4 regions of the Streptomyces sp. NPDC018029 genome follow, and region 2 is predicted to be linked to each of the others. Evidence: riboswitches for the same ligand, from Rfam matches in the RefSeq annotation. Region 2 holds a riboswitch; each other region holds the start of a gene.
The links. A riboswitch is a leader RNA that binds a small molecule or an ion and turns the genes downstream of it on or off. The one in region 2 is predicted to bind cyclic di-AMP.

Region 1 (4,203 bases), on a different contig from region 2:
TGGACCCGGCAGCGCGAACTGCGCATGATCCGCGCCGAGCTGCCCGTGTACGCGGCGGCGGGCTGGCTCACGCCGCCCGAGCCGTACGCGCTCGGCTCGATGCGCGCCCGCTCGGTGGCCCGCGACTACGCCTCGTACACCTGGGGAAAGGCCGCGGCCCGCACGGTCGCGGAGTACCAGATGTACGCGACGTCGCTCGCGTTCCTGCGCCACCGGGGCCGCCTCGGGCGGGCCGGTGCCGACTTCGTCGTACGCGAGCGGGAGCTCCTCGAAAAGCTCTGGGAGCGCCGCGAACCGTCCCGCCCCGCGCTGGCGTACGCGGCCGGGGCGACGGCGCCGGCCCTGCCCCCGATGCCGTACACGCCCTACCAGCCGTACCAGCCGTACGGCCACACCCCGCCCCCGTACGGGCAGCCGCAGCCCCACCCGGCGTACGGCTACCCGGCGCACAACCCCTACCGCAACATCTGACCGCCGGACGTCAGGCGGACGCCGCGGTCAGCGCCGCGACCTCCGCCTCCGTCAACTCCAGGTCGCCGACCGCGAGCAGGGCGGGCAACTGCTCCACCGTGCGCGCGGAGGCGATCGGCGCCGCCACGGTGGGCTGTGCCGCGAGCCAGGCGAGCGCCACCGTCGCGACCTGGGCGCCCCGCGCCCCGGCGATCTCGTCGAGCGCGGCGAGGACACGGTCGCCCCGCTCGCTCCCCACGTACTCCTCGACCCGGCCGCTCCGCGCGCTCTCCACCTGGGCGCCCTTGCGGTACTTGCCGGTCAGGAAGCCGGACGCGAGCGCGTAGTAGGGGACGGCGGCGAGACCGGAGCGGGAGGCGACCTCCTGGAGCGGGCCCTCGTAGGTGTCGCGGGAGACGAGGTTGTAGTGCGGCTGGAGCGCGACGTACCGCGCGAGGCCCTCGCGGTCGGAGAGGTCGAGCGACTCCTGGAGCCGCTCGGGGGTGATGTTGGAGGCCGCGATCGCCCGCACCTTGCCGGCCCGCACCAGTTCGTCGAGCACGCCGATGATCTCCTCGACGGGGAGCGACGGGTCGTCGTAGTGGGTGTAGTAGAGGTCGATGTAATCGGTGCCGAGACGGCGCAGGGAGGCGTCGACCGCGCCCTTGACGGTGGTCGCGGAGAGGCCCTTGTACTCGGGGTGCGCGCCGGCCTTCGTGGCGATGACGACGTCGGAGCGGTTGCCGCGCTCGGTCAGCCACTCGCCGATGAGGGTCTCGGACTCGCCGCCCCGGTTGCCCTCCGCCCAGGCCGAGTAGACGTCGGCGGTGTCGATGAAGTTGCCGCCGGCCGCGGTGTAGGCGTCGAGGACGGCGAAGGACGCCGTCCGGTCGGCGGTCCAGCCGAAGACGTTGCCGCCGAGGGCGAGCGGGAAGACCTCGAGGTCGGAAGAGCCAAGCGGGCGTAGAGAAGTCATATGTCCCTCAACACCGGCGGCGGAAACGGAATTCCGTTCGGCCGGACCGGCAGCCCTGGCGTCGGGGGGTTGTCGCCAGGACCGCCGGAGTCTCTCAGAAGGGGGTGGGGGCTGCGTCCCGGGGTCGGGTCAGGGGTTCAGGCCCTTGCTCTGCAGCCAGCCGAGGGGGTCGATCCCGGAGCCGCCGGGCGTGTGGACCTCCAGGTGGAGGTGGGGCCCGGTGACGTTGCCCGTCGCGCCGACGCGGCCGATGACGTCGCCCGTGCTGACCTTCTGGCCCGCGCTGACGTTGAGCGACGACTGGTGGCAGTACCAGATCTCCGTGCCGTCCTCCAGTTCGAGCACGGTGCGGTAGCCGTACGCGCCCGCCCAGCCGGCCTCCTTGACGGTGCCGGTGTGCACCGCCTTGAGCGGGGTACCGGTGGGGGCAGCGAAGTCCAGACCCGTGTGGTGCCCGGAGGACCACATGGAACCGGCGTCACCGAAGTGCGACGTGAGGGTGTACGAGGAGGTGGGGATGGCGTAGCTCTTGGCGAGCTTGGCGCGGCGCTCGGCCTCGGCCTTCGCCTTCCGGGCCTCCTCTTCCTTCTTCTTCTTGGCCGCGGCCTTGGCGTCCGCCGCCTTCTCGGCCGCCTTCTGCTGTTCGGCGGCCTCTTCGGCGGCCTTCTTGACGGCGGCCTCCTCTGCCGCGGTCCGCACGGCGGTGTCCGCCTGCTCCTGCTGGTTCTCGGCCTGCTGCATGATGCGGGCGCGCAGCGCCTCGCCCGCGTCGGTGGTGCCCTGCTCGGCGTCGGCGGTGCTGACACCGGCGGCGGTGAGCGGAGCGGCGGCCGCGGCCGTGGTGGTCTCCGGCGAGTCCTCGGACATCAGGGACCCGACGCCCGGCAGGGACTCGGCCGCCGGCAGCGAGTCGGCGACGGCGCCCACGCCCGGCAGGTCGGGCAGGGATATGGAGACCGGCGGCTTGCCGTCCTGGGCGGTGGCGATGCCGCCGGCGCCGACGGCGGCGATGACGCCCACGCCGAGCACGGTGGAGCTGCGGGCGAGCCCGCCGCCGCCCTTCTTGTGCACGCGGTGCCTGCCGCGGACGGGGCGGATGGACTCCTCGGTGGGGTTCCACTCCTCGAAGGTGTCGAGGGGGCCCTCGTCGTACGAGCCGAAGTCGTCGTCATTCGGCACGTACACGGCTCGGGGGGCAGGCCGGTTGGACGCCACTGGGGCGCGCTCCTTTCCTTCCTTCTCGCCTACCGGGTTAGCTGACGGGTTCGGAGCAGGAAGGTCTCCTACGAACACCTGGCACGGAGGCACAGCTGCCCGATTCACCCCAAGTTGGTGGTTCCCCGGCTCCCTTGCGGGATTAGGCGCGTGCGCGCGGAGCCGCCTCTAGTGACGGCTGGGACGACCGCGCTGCGTTATCGAACGTTAATAGACAGGGGGTCCGTATTCCAAGCCGTTCCGGTTGATCGTTAACGCTGATCGCGTGTACGTACCGGGACACGAGGGTGCGGACCGGGGCGAGTTGACCCCCGGCCTTCAAACACCAGAGCTTCACATTTCCTTGACAGAGTGTCAGTTGTTATGCGGAGGGGTGTACTTCAGTCACCGGCGGTGACCTCCGGATCGCCGGCGGCGGGCCGCCGCACCGCGAGCAGCGCCATGTCGTCCGTCATGGCGCCCCCGGTGTGCCGCCGCACCTCCCCCGCCAGGGCGGCGAGCAGCGCGTGCGGGCCGCCCCGGCCCGGGAAGATCCGCCCGCCGAGCCGCGCCGCGGGATCGTAGAACTCCCCCGCCGCGTCCCGCGCCTCCGACAGGCCGTCCGTGTAGAAGAGCAGCGTCGCGCCGGGCGGGAACTCCGACTCGTCCGCCCGGTCCGGCCAGACCCCCAGGTCCCCCATGCCGAGCGGCAGCGCGGGCTCGCTCGCCGACATGACGCACAGCCGCCCGTCGCCGCGCAGCAGCAACGGCGGTGGGTGCCCGCGGTTGATCAGGCGTACGGAGCCCTCGCCGTGCCGGATCTCCGCGAGGACGGCGGTGGTGAACCCCTCGAACGCGTCCAACCCGTCGCGCCGGGTGCCCTCACGCGCCAGCGCCCGCTCCAGGCGCTGCGCCACCGCCTCCAGGGTGGCCTCCTGCTCGGCGGCCTCCCGGAAGGCGCCGATGACGACGGCGACCGCCGCGACCGCGCCCATGCCCTTGCCGCGTACGTCGCCGACGATGAGCCGCACGCCGTGCGGGGTGTCCTGCACGGCGTACAGATCGCCCCCGATGAACGCGTCGGCCTGCGCGGCCTCGTACCGTGCCGCGATGTCGAGCCCGCCGATGCGCGGGTCCGGCGCGGGCAGCACGGCGCGCTGGGTGGCCTCGGAGATGGAGCGGGCGATGGCGAGCCGGTCGTTGCCGCGGCGCACGACACGGTTGATCACGATCGCGAGGGCGGCGACGGTCGCCACGGTGACCACTTCGGTGACGGCCTCGACGTGGCTGCTGACGCGGTTGCCGTAGTGCAGGAAGTAGTGCAGGAAGAGGACGGCGCCCGTGGCCGCCGCGCCGGTCAGGACGGTGCTGAGCAGCGAGTAGAAGGGAGCGGCGATCAGCGGGGCCGCCGTGAAGAGCGGGGCGGCGGTGAACTCCGGCGGGGTCGACACGTCGTAGGCGACACCGACGATGAGCAGCAGGAGGGGCAGGACCCGCACGAAGGCGCGCTCGGTACCGGTGGCACCCCTGGCCTCCCTGGCCCCTCTGACCCCCCTGGCCCCTCTGCCGTCGGGTACTCCTCG
Region 2 (4,203 bases):
GGTGGGCCTGGCCCAGGGCCGTGGCGATCTCCGCCGCCGAGCGCGGCTCGCTCTGCTCGGCGAGATGCCCGCGGATCAGCTCGACCAGCGTCGGCTGCGCCGGCTTGGCGGGCTTGGCGGCCTCGGCCTTGCCTGCCTCGGTCTTGCCTGTCTCCTTGCCGGAGCTCTTCGCGGCCCCCTTTCCTGTCACCTTCCCGGAGCTCTTCGCAGCGCCCTTCCCGGCGCTCTTGCCCGCGGCCGCCTTCTGCGGAGCGCTCGTGGTCACCCGCGCCCGCTTGCCCGCCGCGGCGGAGCCGGGCGACTTCTTCTTCGTACGGGGGGCGGGCACCGCGGCCCGCTCCTGCGGGGCCGCCGGCTCCGGGGCGGCCGGCTCCTCGCCGAGCGCCTGCTGGATGCTGACCAGCACCGCGTGGTCACGCTGATGGGCCGCCAACTGCTCCTGCAAGGAGGCGATTTCCGCGCTGAGGCGCTGCTGCTCCTTGGCGTTGCGTTCGAGGTCGGCACGGACTTGAGCGGTGTACTGCGATGTCAGTTCGGTGGCGGAAACGTTCTCGGACATGGGGCGCACAACCTTTCCCGGACCTGGGGCCGGAGTTGAAGAACCTGCTGCACATGTGTGCTTCCCGGGACCGGGGTTGGGGCCCGGGCCTGCGGGGTGACAGCAATATTCAGTACACAGATGCCCTGACACGGCGATAGTACGGACAACCGGAGCGGCCCATTCTCCTTGAGCATGCTGTGAACCGACCCGTGTTTGCACAGATCCGATGACATGGGCGGCGGCCTGACCACGCGAAGAGCCCCGGAACGCCATGCGTTCCGGGGCTCAGTCACCGACCGGGGAGGGGTGGGGGTGCGGTCTAGTAGGGGCCGTTGACGTTGTCGATCGAGCCGTACCGGTCGGCCGCGTAGTTGCAGGCGGCGGTGATGTTGGCGACCGGGTCGTAGCTGTCCGTCGAGGTGCCGGGCACGTGGTAGGCGGAGAACGTGGGGCCGATGACCTGCAGGAGGCCCTTGGAGGGGGTTCCCGCGACGGCGTTGGAGTCCCAGTTGTTGATGGCCATCGGGTTGCCGGAGGACTCCCGCATGATGTTGCGGTGGATGCCCTCGTAGGTGCCGGGGATGCCGTGCTGGGCCATGATGTCGAGCGACTGCCGGATCCAGCCGTCGAGGTTGTTGGCGTAGGACTTCTTCACCGCGGCGGGCTCGGCGGCGTTGGCGCGCTCGGAGCGGTCCGCCCGCTCGGGGGCGGCCGGGGCCTTGGTGCCCAGGGTGAGCTTGAGGCCGGGGTGGATCAGCTTCGGGTCGTCGCCGAGGACGCCGCGGTTGTCCTGGTACAGCTTCTGCCAGCCGCCGCTCACGGAGTGCTCCTGGGCGATCCCGGCCAGGGAGTCACCCGCGACGACGACATAGGTCTTCGGGGCCGCGGCGGGCTTGGCGGCCGCGGCGGCCGGCGCGGCGGCGGCCGTGGTGGCGCCGAGCACCGGAAGAACGAGCACGGCGCCGCCCGTGCCCGCGGCGGCGATGCCCCGGGTGAGCGGGCTGGACTTGGGGCGGCGGTGCTTACCCTTTGCGGGCATGACGAATTCCTCTCCGTCGCCTGCGGGGTGAGCTGTCGGGTTCGGACGGGAGATGTCCGGTCGCAGGGAATGCGACTTCACCCCGAGCCGTCCCGTCACCGGGATCGGCGGCTTACCTGGGTCCCCCGCTCCTGCCGTGCGTAAGTGAGTGGGTGTGGGTGGGAGAGTTTCCGGACAGCGGCAGGATTCGGCGTTCCATCCGGATTGACGGTGACGTTAGGCGAGAAAGCCGGTGCGGAACAAGGCCGGAATTCGAATGAGAGGAATGCACGGGGCTCTTCCCGGGCCCTCACGACCCCGCCCTCTCTTTGATCGAAAACCCAACTCTCTTTGCGCAGAACGAAACCGCACACAGCGGCCCGCGCCGCCACGGGCCGCGGGGCGTGACCCATTTCACTGGGCGGGAGCCGGGTGGCGCGCGACGCGGCCGGGCAGCAGAGGGCGGTATTTCGCTCAAGTCACCCACAGAGCGGTCAAAGTCTCACCTAGGCTACTAAAGCCTCAAGGTGGACCGATTCGGTGGAATACGGACAAGCGCAAAGGTGCCCATTCGCGGCAGAACGGTCATACCTCCGGCCGGGGTCGACCTGTCGGCCTGCCCGGTCCGTCCCGGGGTCCGCTCGTGGGGGAGCTGCAATCACTGCCGTCGTGAGACAACAGCGAACACCACGTCAATAACGCTTCTGGCAAGGGCTTGTGGGGACCGGACGCCCGCAACTCGCCCCCGGCGGGCAGGCGGAATGGCAAGCCCGGTAAAGAAAGTGACGCCTGCCCAGAAAAGAAGAACAGTCACCGCAACGGCGCCCACCCGACCGGCCTGCAGGATTTCCCTTTCCATTCCGACGAAAACTGACAGGGGAACGAAAAGCGGCCGGGGGCGGATGTGAAAGGGAACGGCCGGGCAAGGCACTTGCCGGCCTGCCCGCGTACAAGATGCCGCCCACCCGGCGGCGAACCGCCGCCCGCAGATGCCTGCTGCGCCCGCACCGTGGTGCGAGGCACCTCCCAAGTGGCGTAGGGTGAAGGAACACGACGCGGGGTGGAGCAGCTCGGTAGCTCGCTGGGCTCATAACCCAGAGGTCGCAGGTTCAAATCCTGTCCCCGCTACTGCAACAGCAGGGTCCGGATCCCATGTGGATCCGGGCCCTGCTGTGTGTTACCGGCGGCCGCGAAGCACCCGGCCGAACCGGGAATGGGGCGGCCTTTCGTCCGAAGCGACAGCTGAACTGCCGGTCAGGGCACCGCACATGACCGGCATGGCGGTGACGGGCCGGCTGACGATGGGCCGGAAGAGAACCTGGCCGCACCGGCGAACTTCACCTTCGAGCTTCCCGAGGCGAAGAACCCGTACTGAACGTCATGGGCCTGCCGGACAGCCGACATGACTGCTCCGCCCGGCCCGCAGGGGCGGCACCACTGACACCGACACCCTGACAGCCCTGACCCGTGCCACCAGTCGCACAACCATTCGCCCACCCCACCGGTCAAACGCGCGACACACACAGCAAGATCCGATGGGGGAGTCTTGAAGAAGCTCACGGCGGCGCTGACCACGGGCCTCGTGGTCTGCACCGCCACACTGGTCGCCGCACCCGCGGCGCACGCAGGGGACGGCGATTCGCGCAGCCGCACGGAAACCCTGCAGGAGGGCGGCAAGCTCTACGCCCTCTACGAGCACATGTCCGCGCGTTTCCACCCCAGGGACGTCACGCTCGAGATCCACGCCAAGAACGACCCCGAGGTCCTCGCCAGCCTCCGCCTCACCGGCACCGAGACCTGCCCCGACACGGGCCAGTGTTACGAGGACACCTTCCGCTCCGAGCCGGTCACCCTGCCCGCCATGGGCGCCTACGTGATCGACGTCGTGGCCAGGGACGGACAGCCCGACGAGATCGTCCAGCGGTCGACCGGCTTTCTCAACTACGGGCTCAACCCCAAGCTGACCCTCACCAGCAGCCACCCCTGGATCTCCTACGACAACCCGACCGCCAAGGTCACCGGATCCCTGGTGGCCGAGGACCCCCGCACCCACGAGGTGAAGCCCTTCGCCGGGGTGGGCATGTACTACCGCGCCCGGGAGACCCGCAGAGAGGGATGGGTGTGGACGAACGCGGCAGGGCGGTTCACCACGTCGGGGTACTCCGGTGAGGGCGGCACCGACGTCACCTATGAGTACATGTTCGACCAGCAGTACGAGTCGCTCCACCTGCCCTTCCGCCGGCAGGAACTGAAGCTCAAGGTCGACGCCCCGGCCGGCACGGTCACCGCGCCCTACGGCAGTGACATCCCGGTCAGCGGCAAGCTCACCCGCATCGCGGACGACGGCACCGAAAAGCCGCTCGCCGCCGAGGTGCGGATCGGCCCCGAAGGCACCGGAGACCCCGGCAAGATCGTGGTGAGCGGCGAGAACGGCGCCTTCTCCACCGGCTACACCGTCCGGCGCAGCGGCCCGGTCAGCGTCCAGCCGAGTGCGCGGAACTGGTTCACGGCCCCGACCCCGCACTCCTTCACGCTGGCCAGGCCCCCGCGCACGAGCGAGCTGACGGACGTCAAGGCCACGGTGAGCAAGTACCGCAAGGTCACCTTCACCGGCAAGCTCGGCGTCACCCAGGGCACCTACCCG
Region 3 (4,203 bases), on a different contig from region 2:
GACCCGGAGCAGACGCTCGCCTGGATCGAGAAGTACTTCGGCTCGATCCCCGGTCACGACGGCAAGCAGCCGCCGCGCGACGGGTCCCTGCCCGAGCGCATCGGCGAGGAGCTGCGCGAGGTCGTCGAGGAGGACGTCCCGGCCCGCGCCCTGATGGCCGCCTACCGCCTCCCGGAGGACGGCACGCGCGCGTGCGACGCGGCCGACATCGCCCTCACCGTCCTCGGCAGCGGCGAGTCCTCCCGGCTCTACAACCGCCTCGTGCGCCGGGACCGCACCGCGGTCGCCGCGGGCTTCGGCCTGCTGCGCCTCGCCGGGGCGCCCTCGCTCGGCTGGCTGGACGTGAAGACGTCCGGCGACGTCGAGGTCCCCGTGATCGAGGCCGCCGTCGACGAGGAGCTGGCCCGCTTCGCCGCCGAGGGCCCCACTCCGGAGGAGATGGAGCGCGCCCAGGCGCAGTTGGAGCGCGAGTGGCTCGACCGGCTCGGCACGGTCGCGGGCCGCGCCGACGAACTCTGCCGGTACGCCGTCCTGTTCGGCGACCCGCAGCTCGCCCTCACCGCCGTCCAGCGCGTCCTCGACGTCACGGCGGAAGAGGTCCAGGAGGTCGCCAAGGCCCGCCTGCGCCCGGACAACCGCGCCGTGCTCGTGTACGAACCCGTGACCGCCGCCGACGAGGGCGCAGAGGCCGCCGAGGAAGAAGAGGAGGCGGCGAAGTGACCGAGGCCGCGACGATGCAGTTCCACCCCCAGCCCCAGGCCGGACAGGCCAGGCCCTGGGCCTTCCCGGCGCCCGACCGCAGCACGCTGCCCAACGGCCTCACCGTGCTGCGTTGCGACCGCCCCGGCCAGCAGGTCGTCGCCGTCGAGATCAACCTCGCAGCGCCCCTGGACGCCGAGCCCGAGGGCCTCGACGGCGTCGCCACGATCATGGCGAGGGCCTTCAACGAAGGCACCGACAAGCACTCCGCCGAGGAGTTCGCCGCCGAGCTCGACCGCTGCGGCGCGACGCTCGACGCACACGCCGACCACCCGGGCGTGCGGGTCTCCCTGGAGGTCCCGGTCTCCCGGCTCCCGAAGGCGCTCGGCCTGCTCGCCGACGCCCTGCGGGCCCCCGCCTTCGCGGACAGCGAGATCGAGCGGCTCGTCCGCAACCGCCTGGACGAGATCCCGCACGAGGCCGCCAACCCGGCCCGCCGCGCCGCCAAGGAGCTCTCCAAGGAGCTCTTCCCCGCGACCTCGCGCATGTCCCGCCCCCGCCAGGGCACCGAGGAGACGGTCGCGGCCATCGACTCGGCGGCGGTGCGCGCCTTCTACGAGAAGCACGTCCGCCCCGCCACGGCCACCCTCGTCGTGGTCGGCGACCTGACCGGGACCGACCTGGACGCCGTCCTCGCCGACACGGTCGGCGCCTGGACGGGCTCCCCGGGCGAGCCGCGCCCGGTGCCGCCGGTGACCGCCGACGACCGCGGCCGCGTCGTCATCGTGGACCGCCCCGGAGCGGTCCAGACGCAGCTGCTGATCGGCCGCATCGGGGCCGACCGGCACGACCGCGTCTGGCCGGCCCAGGTCCTCGGCACGTACTGCCTGGGCGGCACCCTCACCTCGCGTCTCGACCGCGTCCTGCGCGAGGAGAAGGGATACACCTACGGCGTACGGGCGTTCAGCCAGGTCCTTCGTTCGGCGCCGGACGGCTCGGGCGCCGCGATGCTCGCCATCAGCGGCTCCGTGGACACCCCGAACACGGGACCGGCGCTGGAGGACCTGTGGCAGGTCCTGCGCGTCCTCGCCGCCGAAGGTCTCACGGACGCCGAGCGCGACGTGGCCGTGCAGAACCTCGTGGGCGTCGCCCCGCTCAAGTACGAGATGGCGGCCTCCGTGGCGGCCACCCTCGCCGACCAGGTCGAGCAGAACCTCCCGGACGACTTCCAGGCGCAGCTGTACCGCCAGCTGGCCGCCACCGGCACCGTGGAGGCCACCGCCGCCGTCGTGAACGCCTTCCCGGCGGACCGCCTGGTGACGATCCTGGTCGGGGACGCCGCGCAGATCGAGGAGCCCGTCAGGGCGCTCGGCATCGGCGAAGTGAGTGTCGTCACGGGCTGAGTGACGGCTGAGTCACAGTCAGGACATATCGGGACCCCGGTGACCGCTTCAGGCGCCGGGGTCCTCATATGTCCGAATTCATACGGTGGTTGCCTGTCTGCCGTGTGGCGTGCGCTACAAAAGGCGACTTCTGTTTGTCGATTGAAGACGGCGCGTTTAGCGTCGACCCGGCTGTTCGTCGCGCAGTACGCCGCATCCGCGGCACCGGACAGTCATCGCCGAGTCCCCGTACGGCGCGAGCCAGGGGAGCCGGGGACCCACATGTCCCCTGGGGTGAATCGGGCACCTTGCCGCGAGGCGAGGGACCCGTAGGAGACCTTCCTGCTCCGAACCCGTCAGCTAACCCGGTAGGCGAGAAGGAAGGAAAGGATCACCCGCCACATGGCGTTCACCCGTGCCACCGGGAAGCACCGTCGTCCGAGCCGCCTCACGCGTACCACCGCGAACGTCGCCGGTGTCGCGGCGCTCACCACCACCGGTGTCATCGGCGGCCTCGCCGCCCCGGCGCTCGCCGCCCCCGACGAAGCCGCCATGGAGCACACCGGCCTCACCCAGGCGATATCCGTCGGCGACTCGCTCGCCGCGAGCATCGACGCGCAGGCCGCGGCGCAGCAGCAGGCCGCCGACGACGCCGCCGCGGCCAAGAAGGCCGAAGAGGCCGCCAAGAAGAAGGCCGCCGAGGAGAAGCGCAAGGCCGAGGCCGAGGCCAAGGCGAAGGCCAAGAAGGAGCGCGAGGCCAAGGAGCGCGCCGCCCGCGAGGCCGAGCGCAAGCGCCTGAACACCTACGTCTCCCCGATCAGCGGCTCGTACGTCTCCACGGGCTACCAGACCGGCGGCGCCATGTGGTCCTCCGGCAGCCACACCGGCGTGGACTTCCACGCGGCGTCCGGCACCCCGGTCCACGCGGTCGGCTCCGGCACCGTCGTCGAGGCCGGCTGGGGTGGCGCCTACGGCAACAACGTGGTCATCAAGATGAACGACGGCACGTACACCCAGTACGGCCACATGTCCTCCCTCGGCGTCACCGTGGGCCAGACGGTCACCCCGGGCCAGCAGATCGGCCTCTCCGGTTCCACCGGCAACTCCAGCGGCCCGCACCTCCACTTCGAGGCCCGCACCGGCGCTGAGTACGGCTCGGACATCGACCCGGTCGCGTACCTCCGCTCGCACGGCGTCAGCGTCTGACGGACGACGGACGACGGACGACGGACGACGGACGGCAGACGCCGACCCCGCACAGCTCCGAAAGCCCCGGCTCGCCCAGAGCCGGGGCTTTCGCGTTGGCCAAAAGATATCCATGATTTCCGGCCCGCCGTCGGAAATTCCCGCGCTCTGCAATAGAGTCACTGAATGAGCGTCGGTCGACCGCGTTTCGCGGGGATTAAGGCGGAGGTCCGATCATGCGCGTGCCCGCGCACTCTGTATGCACGGCCATTCGGGACGATATTGTCGCCGGCGTCCACGAAAGGGGCGGCCGGCTCACCGAGGAACTCCTCGCGCGCCGCTACGGCGTCTCCCGGGTGCCTGTGCGCGAGGCCCTGCGCACGCTGGAGGCCGAGGGCTTCGTCGTCACCCGCAGGCACGCGGGCGCCTGCGTAGCCGAGCCCACCGAACAGGAGGCGGCCGACCTCCTGGAGGTCAGGACGCTGCTCGAACCGCTCGCCGCGGCGCGGGCCGCGCAGCGCCGCACGGACGCGCACCTGAAGGTGTTGCGCGGGCTCGTCAGGCTGGGGCAGGAGCGCTCCAGGAGCGGCCTGGGGGAGGAGCTGCGCTCACTGGGCGGCTGGTTCCACGAGACGCTCGCCCAGGCCTCCGGAAGCCCCGGCCTCAGCGCGCTGCTCACCCAGCTCCGGCACAAGGTCGCCTGGATGTACGTCGTGCAGGCCCCGGCGGCGCCCGGTGAGTCCTGGTCGGAGCACGCCGCGATCCTCGACGCGGTCGCCCGCCGGGACCCCGAGCGGGCCAGGGCACTCACCGCCGCGCACGCCGAACGGGCCGCGGCCGCCCACCGATTGCGCCCCGCACGCCGGGCCGGCCATGTGAGGGATTCGCAACATGCCGTAAACACGGTGAGCCTCCGGAATTAACGGAGGCTCCGTAT
Region 4 (4,203 bases), on a different contig from region 2:
CGACGAGGCGATCCCCGCGGCGGGCCCGGACGACACGGGCGCACCCACCGAGCCGGTCCGCTTCCAGTCCAGGTGCGTGTCCGGGATCTCCTCGAGGAAACGCGACGGAGGGTTGTACGACGGCTGGCCCCAGGCGCTGCGCATCGAGGACCGCGTCAGATAGAGCCGCTCACGCGCGCGCGTGATGCCCACGTACGCGAGGCGGCGCTCCTCTTCCAGCTCCTTGACCTGCCCGAGGGCGCGCATGTGCGGGAAGACGCCGTCCTCCATGCCGGTCAGGAACACCACGGGGAATTCGAGGCCCTTGGCGGTGTGCAGGGTCATGAGCGTGATGACTCCGGAGCCGTCGTCCTCCTCGTCGGGGATCTGGTCGGAGTCGGCGACCAGGGCGACGCGCTCCAGGAAGTCGGAGAGCGTGCCGGCGGGGGCGGCCCCCTCCTCGCCCTCGGCAGCCGCGCTGTTGTCCTGCTCGAACTCCAGCGCCACGGCCGCGAGCTCCTGGAGGTTCTCGATGCGCGTCTCGTCCTGCGGGTCGGTCGAGGCCTGCAACTCGGCGAGGTAGCCGGTCCGTTCGAGGACGGCTTCCAGGACGACGGCCGGGCCCGCGCCGGACTCGACGATGGTCCGCAGCTCCTCCATGAGCGTGTTGAAACGCTTGACGGCGTTGGTGGAGCGGGCCGCCATTCCGTACGCCTCGTCGACGCGGCGCAGGGCCTGCGGGAAGGAGATCTTCTCGCGCTGCGAGAGCGCGTCGATCATGGCTTCGGCGCGGTCGCCGATGCCCCTCTTCGGTACGTTCAGAATGCGGCGCAGCGGGACCGCGTCCTCGGGGTTGGCGAGGACGCGCAGGTAGGCCAGCACATCGCGGACCTCCTTGCGCTCGTAGAAGCGGACGCCGCCGACGACCTTGTAGGGCAGGCCGACGCGGATGAAGATCTCTTCGAAGACACGGGACTGGGCGTTCGTCCGGTAGAAGATCGCGACGTCGCCGGCCTTGGCCTCGCCTGCGTCGGTGAGGCGGTCGATCTCGTCGGCGACGAACTGGGCCTCGTCGTGCTCGGTGTCGGCGACGTATCCCGTGATGCGGGCGCCCGCGCCCTGGTTGGTCCAGAGGTTCTTGGGGCGGCGGCTCTCGTTCCGCTCGATGACCGCGTTCGCGGCGGTGAGGATCGTCTGCGTGGAGCGGTAGTTCTGCTCCAGGAGGATCGTCGTCGCGTCGGTGTAGTCCTCCTCGAACTGGAGGATGTTGCGGATGGTGGCGCCGCGGAAGGCGTAGATCGACTGGTCCGCGTCACCCACGACGCACAGCTCGGCCGGGTCGTCCTCCTCGCCTCCGGAGGGGCCGACGAGCTCGCGCACCAGGGCGTACTGCGCGTGGTTGGTGTCCTGGTACTCGTCGACCATGACGTGCCGGAAGCGGCGCCTGTAGTGCTCGGCGACGTCCGGGAAGGCGCGCAGCAGGTGGACCGTCGTCATGATCAGGTCGTCGAAGTCCAGCGCGTTCGCCTCGCGGAGGCGTGACTGGTACATCGCGTAGGCCTGGGCGAGGGTCTTCTCGAAGCCGTCGGCGGCCTGTCCGGCGAAGTCCTCCTCGTCGATCAGCTCGTTCTTCAGGTTCGAGATCTTGGCGCTGAAGGACTTCGGCGGGAACTTCTTCGGGTCGAGATCCAGGTCGCGGCAGACCAGGGCCATGAGGCGCTTGGAGTCCGCGGCGTCGTAGATCGAGAAGGAGGAGGTGAAGCCCAGCTTCTTGTACTCGCGGCGCAGGATGCGGACGCAGGCGCTGTGGAAGGTGGAGACCCACATCGCGTTCGCCCGGGGGCCGACGAGCTGCTCGACGCGCTCCTTCATCTCGCCCGCGGCCTTGTTCGTGAAGGTGATCGCGAGGATCTGGCCCGGGTGCACGCCGCGCTCGGCGAGGAGGTACGCGATGCGGTGGGTCAGCACACGGGTCTTGCCGGAACCGGCGCCGGCCACGATGAGCAGGGGGGAGCCGGCGTGCACGACGGCCGCGCGCTGGTTCTCGTTCAGCCCGTCGAGGAGCGACGCCGGGTCGATGACCGGGCGCGGGGCGCCGTCGCGGTAGTGCGACTCCCGGGTCATGGGCGCGTCGAACTTCCCGTCGAACAAATCGTCCGGAATGGGCTCCGGAGCGCTGTCCTCGGGCGGCGGCGGGGGCGCTTCGTCCGCGGCCCGGGAGGGCTGCAGGTCCGCCAGGAAGCTGTCATCAAAGAGGCTGCTCATCGCTTCCCGAGTCTAGGCGGCCCCACTGACAACCCGCTGCGGTTCCGGACACACCCCGGCCCACCTACTGCGCGCCCGCACATGATCACGCTCCGCTACGCCTCGCGCCGCCTCAGCCGCGTCCGCGTCAAGGGCCTCGTAAAGTCACGAAAATGTATCGGGCATATCGAACATCAACCTTCACAGGGGCCTCACGGGTTGGCTAGCGTGCCCGGCGGGCCACTCGCCCTCCACCGGCGAACCCCGCCGGGAACGGGTGGCCTCCGCCGAGTCCGACGTGTTCGGAGCCGGGGACCCACCAGAACCTTGGGGTGAATCGGTCCCGTACGAAGTACGGGACTGTAGGGCAGCCTTCCGAACCACCCGCCCGAACCCGACAGCTAACCCGGTAGGCGGTCTACGGAAGGAGTCGCCTCCCTTGGCGTCGCACCGCAAGCCGCGGACCCGTTCAGCCGGCATACGCACGGCCCCCGCCCTCGGCATCACGACGGCGGCCCTCACCTCCGTCGCCCTCCTGGCACAGAGCGCGCAGGCGGCGCCCTCCGCGCCGGCGAAGCCCAGCCTCGAAGAGATCCAGAAGAAGGTCGACGAGCTCTACCAGCAGGCCGGCGTGGCCACCCAGAAGTACAACTCGGCCAAGGAGCGCACCGACAAGCAGCGCAAGAAGGTCGACCGCCTGCTCGACGACGTGGCCGAACGCACGGACGAGCTGAACGACGCACGCAAGGAGCTCGGCTCCTTCGCCGCAGCCCAGTACCGCACCGGCGCCGTCTCGGAGACGGCCACAATGATGCTCGCCGACGACCCGCAGGGCTACTTCGACCAGAACCACCTGGCGGACCGGCTGACCACGCGCCAGAAAAAGGCGGTCGACGACTACCAGGCGCAGCAGGCGTCGGCGACCGAGCAGCGCACGAAGGCCGCGAAGAGCCTCAAGACGCTGAGCGAGTCGCGGGACGACCTCAGGACGAGCAAGCGGACCGTCCAGAAGAAGCTGGGTGACGCGCGTGAGCTCCTCTCGAAGCTGACCGCCGAGGAGAAGGCGCGGCTCGCGGAGATCGAGCGGAAGAAGAAGCAGGAGGCCAAGCGCAAGGCCGAGAAGCTGGCCCGCGAACAGGCCGCGGAGGCGGAGCGCGAGCGGAAGGCCGAGGAGGCGGCGCAGCGGGAGAAGGAGCGGGGGGCCGACCAGGGCTCTGGTTCCGGCTCCGGCTCCGGTTCCGACGCGGGCTCGGGTTCGGGTTCGGACTCAGGCTCCGGCACCGGCACAGGCACCGGCTCCGGCTCCGGAAGCACCGACGGCAGCTACGCCACCAAGGCCGCGAAGGTCATCGATTTCGCGGAGGCCCAGATCGGCAAGCCGTACGTCTGGGGCGCCACCGGCCCCGACTCCTACGACTGCTCCGGACTCACGCAGGACGCCTGGAAGGCCGCGGGAATCTCCCTGCCGCGCACCACCTGGGACCAGGTGAAGGTCGGCACGACCGTGAAGACCTCCGACGCCAAGCCGGGTGACCTGGTGTTCTTCTACGACGACATCAGTCACGTGGGGATCTACATCGGCAACGGCAAGATGATCCACGCCCCGAAGCCGGGCGCGAACGTCCGCGTCGAGTCGATCTACTACATGCCGATCCACAGCGTGGTGCGCCCCGCATAAGGACGAAGCACGCTCTTGAGGCCGACACACCCTCACGCGCGCGTGGCCCGCATCCTCCCCGGATGCGGGCCACGCGCGCGTGAGGCGTGAAAACTCAGGTCCACAGCACCGCGATGAAGATGTTCGCCGTGGTCAGCAGGCCGACCGCACCGAACATGCCCTTGTCGACCTTCTCCTCGTCCCGCTTCACATAGACCAGCGCGAGGATCACGATCAGCAGGGCCAGCTTGATGCCGATCTTGACGTTGTTGACCGTGTTGTCGTCCGCCTGGTTGAGGCCCACCAGGACCACACCAGTGACG

Region 1: another riboswitch for cyclic di-AMP. It lies ahead of ACH4D5_RS12895 (M23 family metallopeptidase); the one in region 2 lies ahead of ACH4D5_RS34580 (transglycosylase SLT domain-containing protein).
Region 3: another riboswitch for cyclic di-AMP. It lies ahead of ACH4D5_RS22250 (M23 family metallopeptidase); the one in region 2 lies ahead of ACH4D5_RS34580 (transglycosylase SLT domain-containing protein).
Region 4: another riboswitch for cyclic di-AMP. It lies ahead of ACH4D5_RS09570 (NlpC/P60 family protein); the one in region 2 lies ahead of ACH4D5_RS34580 (transglycosylase SLT domain-containing protein).

Annotation. Positions count from the first base shown of each region.
Region 1 covers NZ_JBIRFV010000004.1:20,395-24,597, forward strand. The annotation lists gene ACH4D5_RS12885 (PrsW family intramembrane metalloprotease) at 1-471, shown strand, start outside; gene ACH4D5_RS12890 (aldo/keto reductase) at 482-1,426, opposite strand; gene ACH4D5_RS12895 (M23 family metallopeptidase) at 1,556-2,641, opposite strand; cyclic di-AMP (ydaO/yuaA leader) riboswitch at 2,653-2,800, opposite strand; gene ACH4D5_RS12900 (PP2C family protein-serine/threonine phosphatase) at 3,022-4,203, opposite strand, start outside.
Region 2 covers NZ_JBIRFV010000014.1:164,267-168,469, reverse strand. The annotation lists gene ACH4D5_RS34585 (hypothetical protein) at 1-559, opposite strand, end outside; gene ACH4D5_RS34580 (transglycosylase SLT domain-containing protein) at 861-1,580, opposite strand; cyclic di-AMP (ydaO/yuaA leader) riboswitch at 1,585-1,745, opposite strand; tRNA gene ACH4D5_RS34575 (tRNA-Met) at 2,614-2,687, shown strand; gene ACH4D5_RS34570 (hypothetical protein) at 3,106-4,203, shown strand, end outside.
Region 3 covers NZ_JBIRFV010000007.1:152,118-156,320, forward strand. The annotation lists gene ACH4D5_RS22240 (M16 family metallopeptidase) at 1-720, shown strand, start outside; gene ACH4D5_RS22245 (M16 family metallopeptidase) at 717-2,102, shown strand; cyclic di-AMP (ydaO/yuaA leader) riboswitch at 2,309-2,471, shown strand; gene ACH4D5_RS22250 (M23 family metallopeptidase) at 2,484-3,287, shown strand; gene ACH4D5_RS22255 (GntR family transcriptional regulator) at 3,503-4,189, shown strand.
Region 4 covers NZ_JBIRFV010000003.1:204,881-209,083, reverse strand. The annotation lists gene pcrA (DNA helicase PcrA) at 1-2,244, opposite strand, end outside; cyclic di-AMP (ydaO/yuaA leader) riboswitch at 2,499-2,655, shown strand; gene ACH4D5_RS09570 (NlpC/P60 family protein) at 2,663-3,901, shown strand; gene ACH4D5_RS09565 (hypothetical protein) at 3,996-4,203, opposite strand, start outside.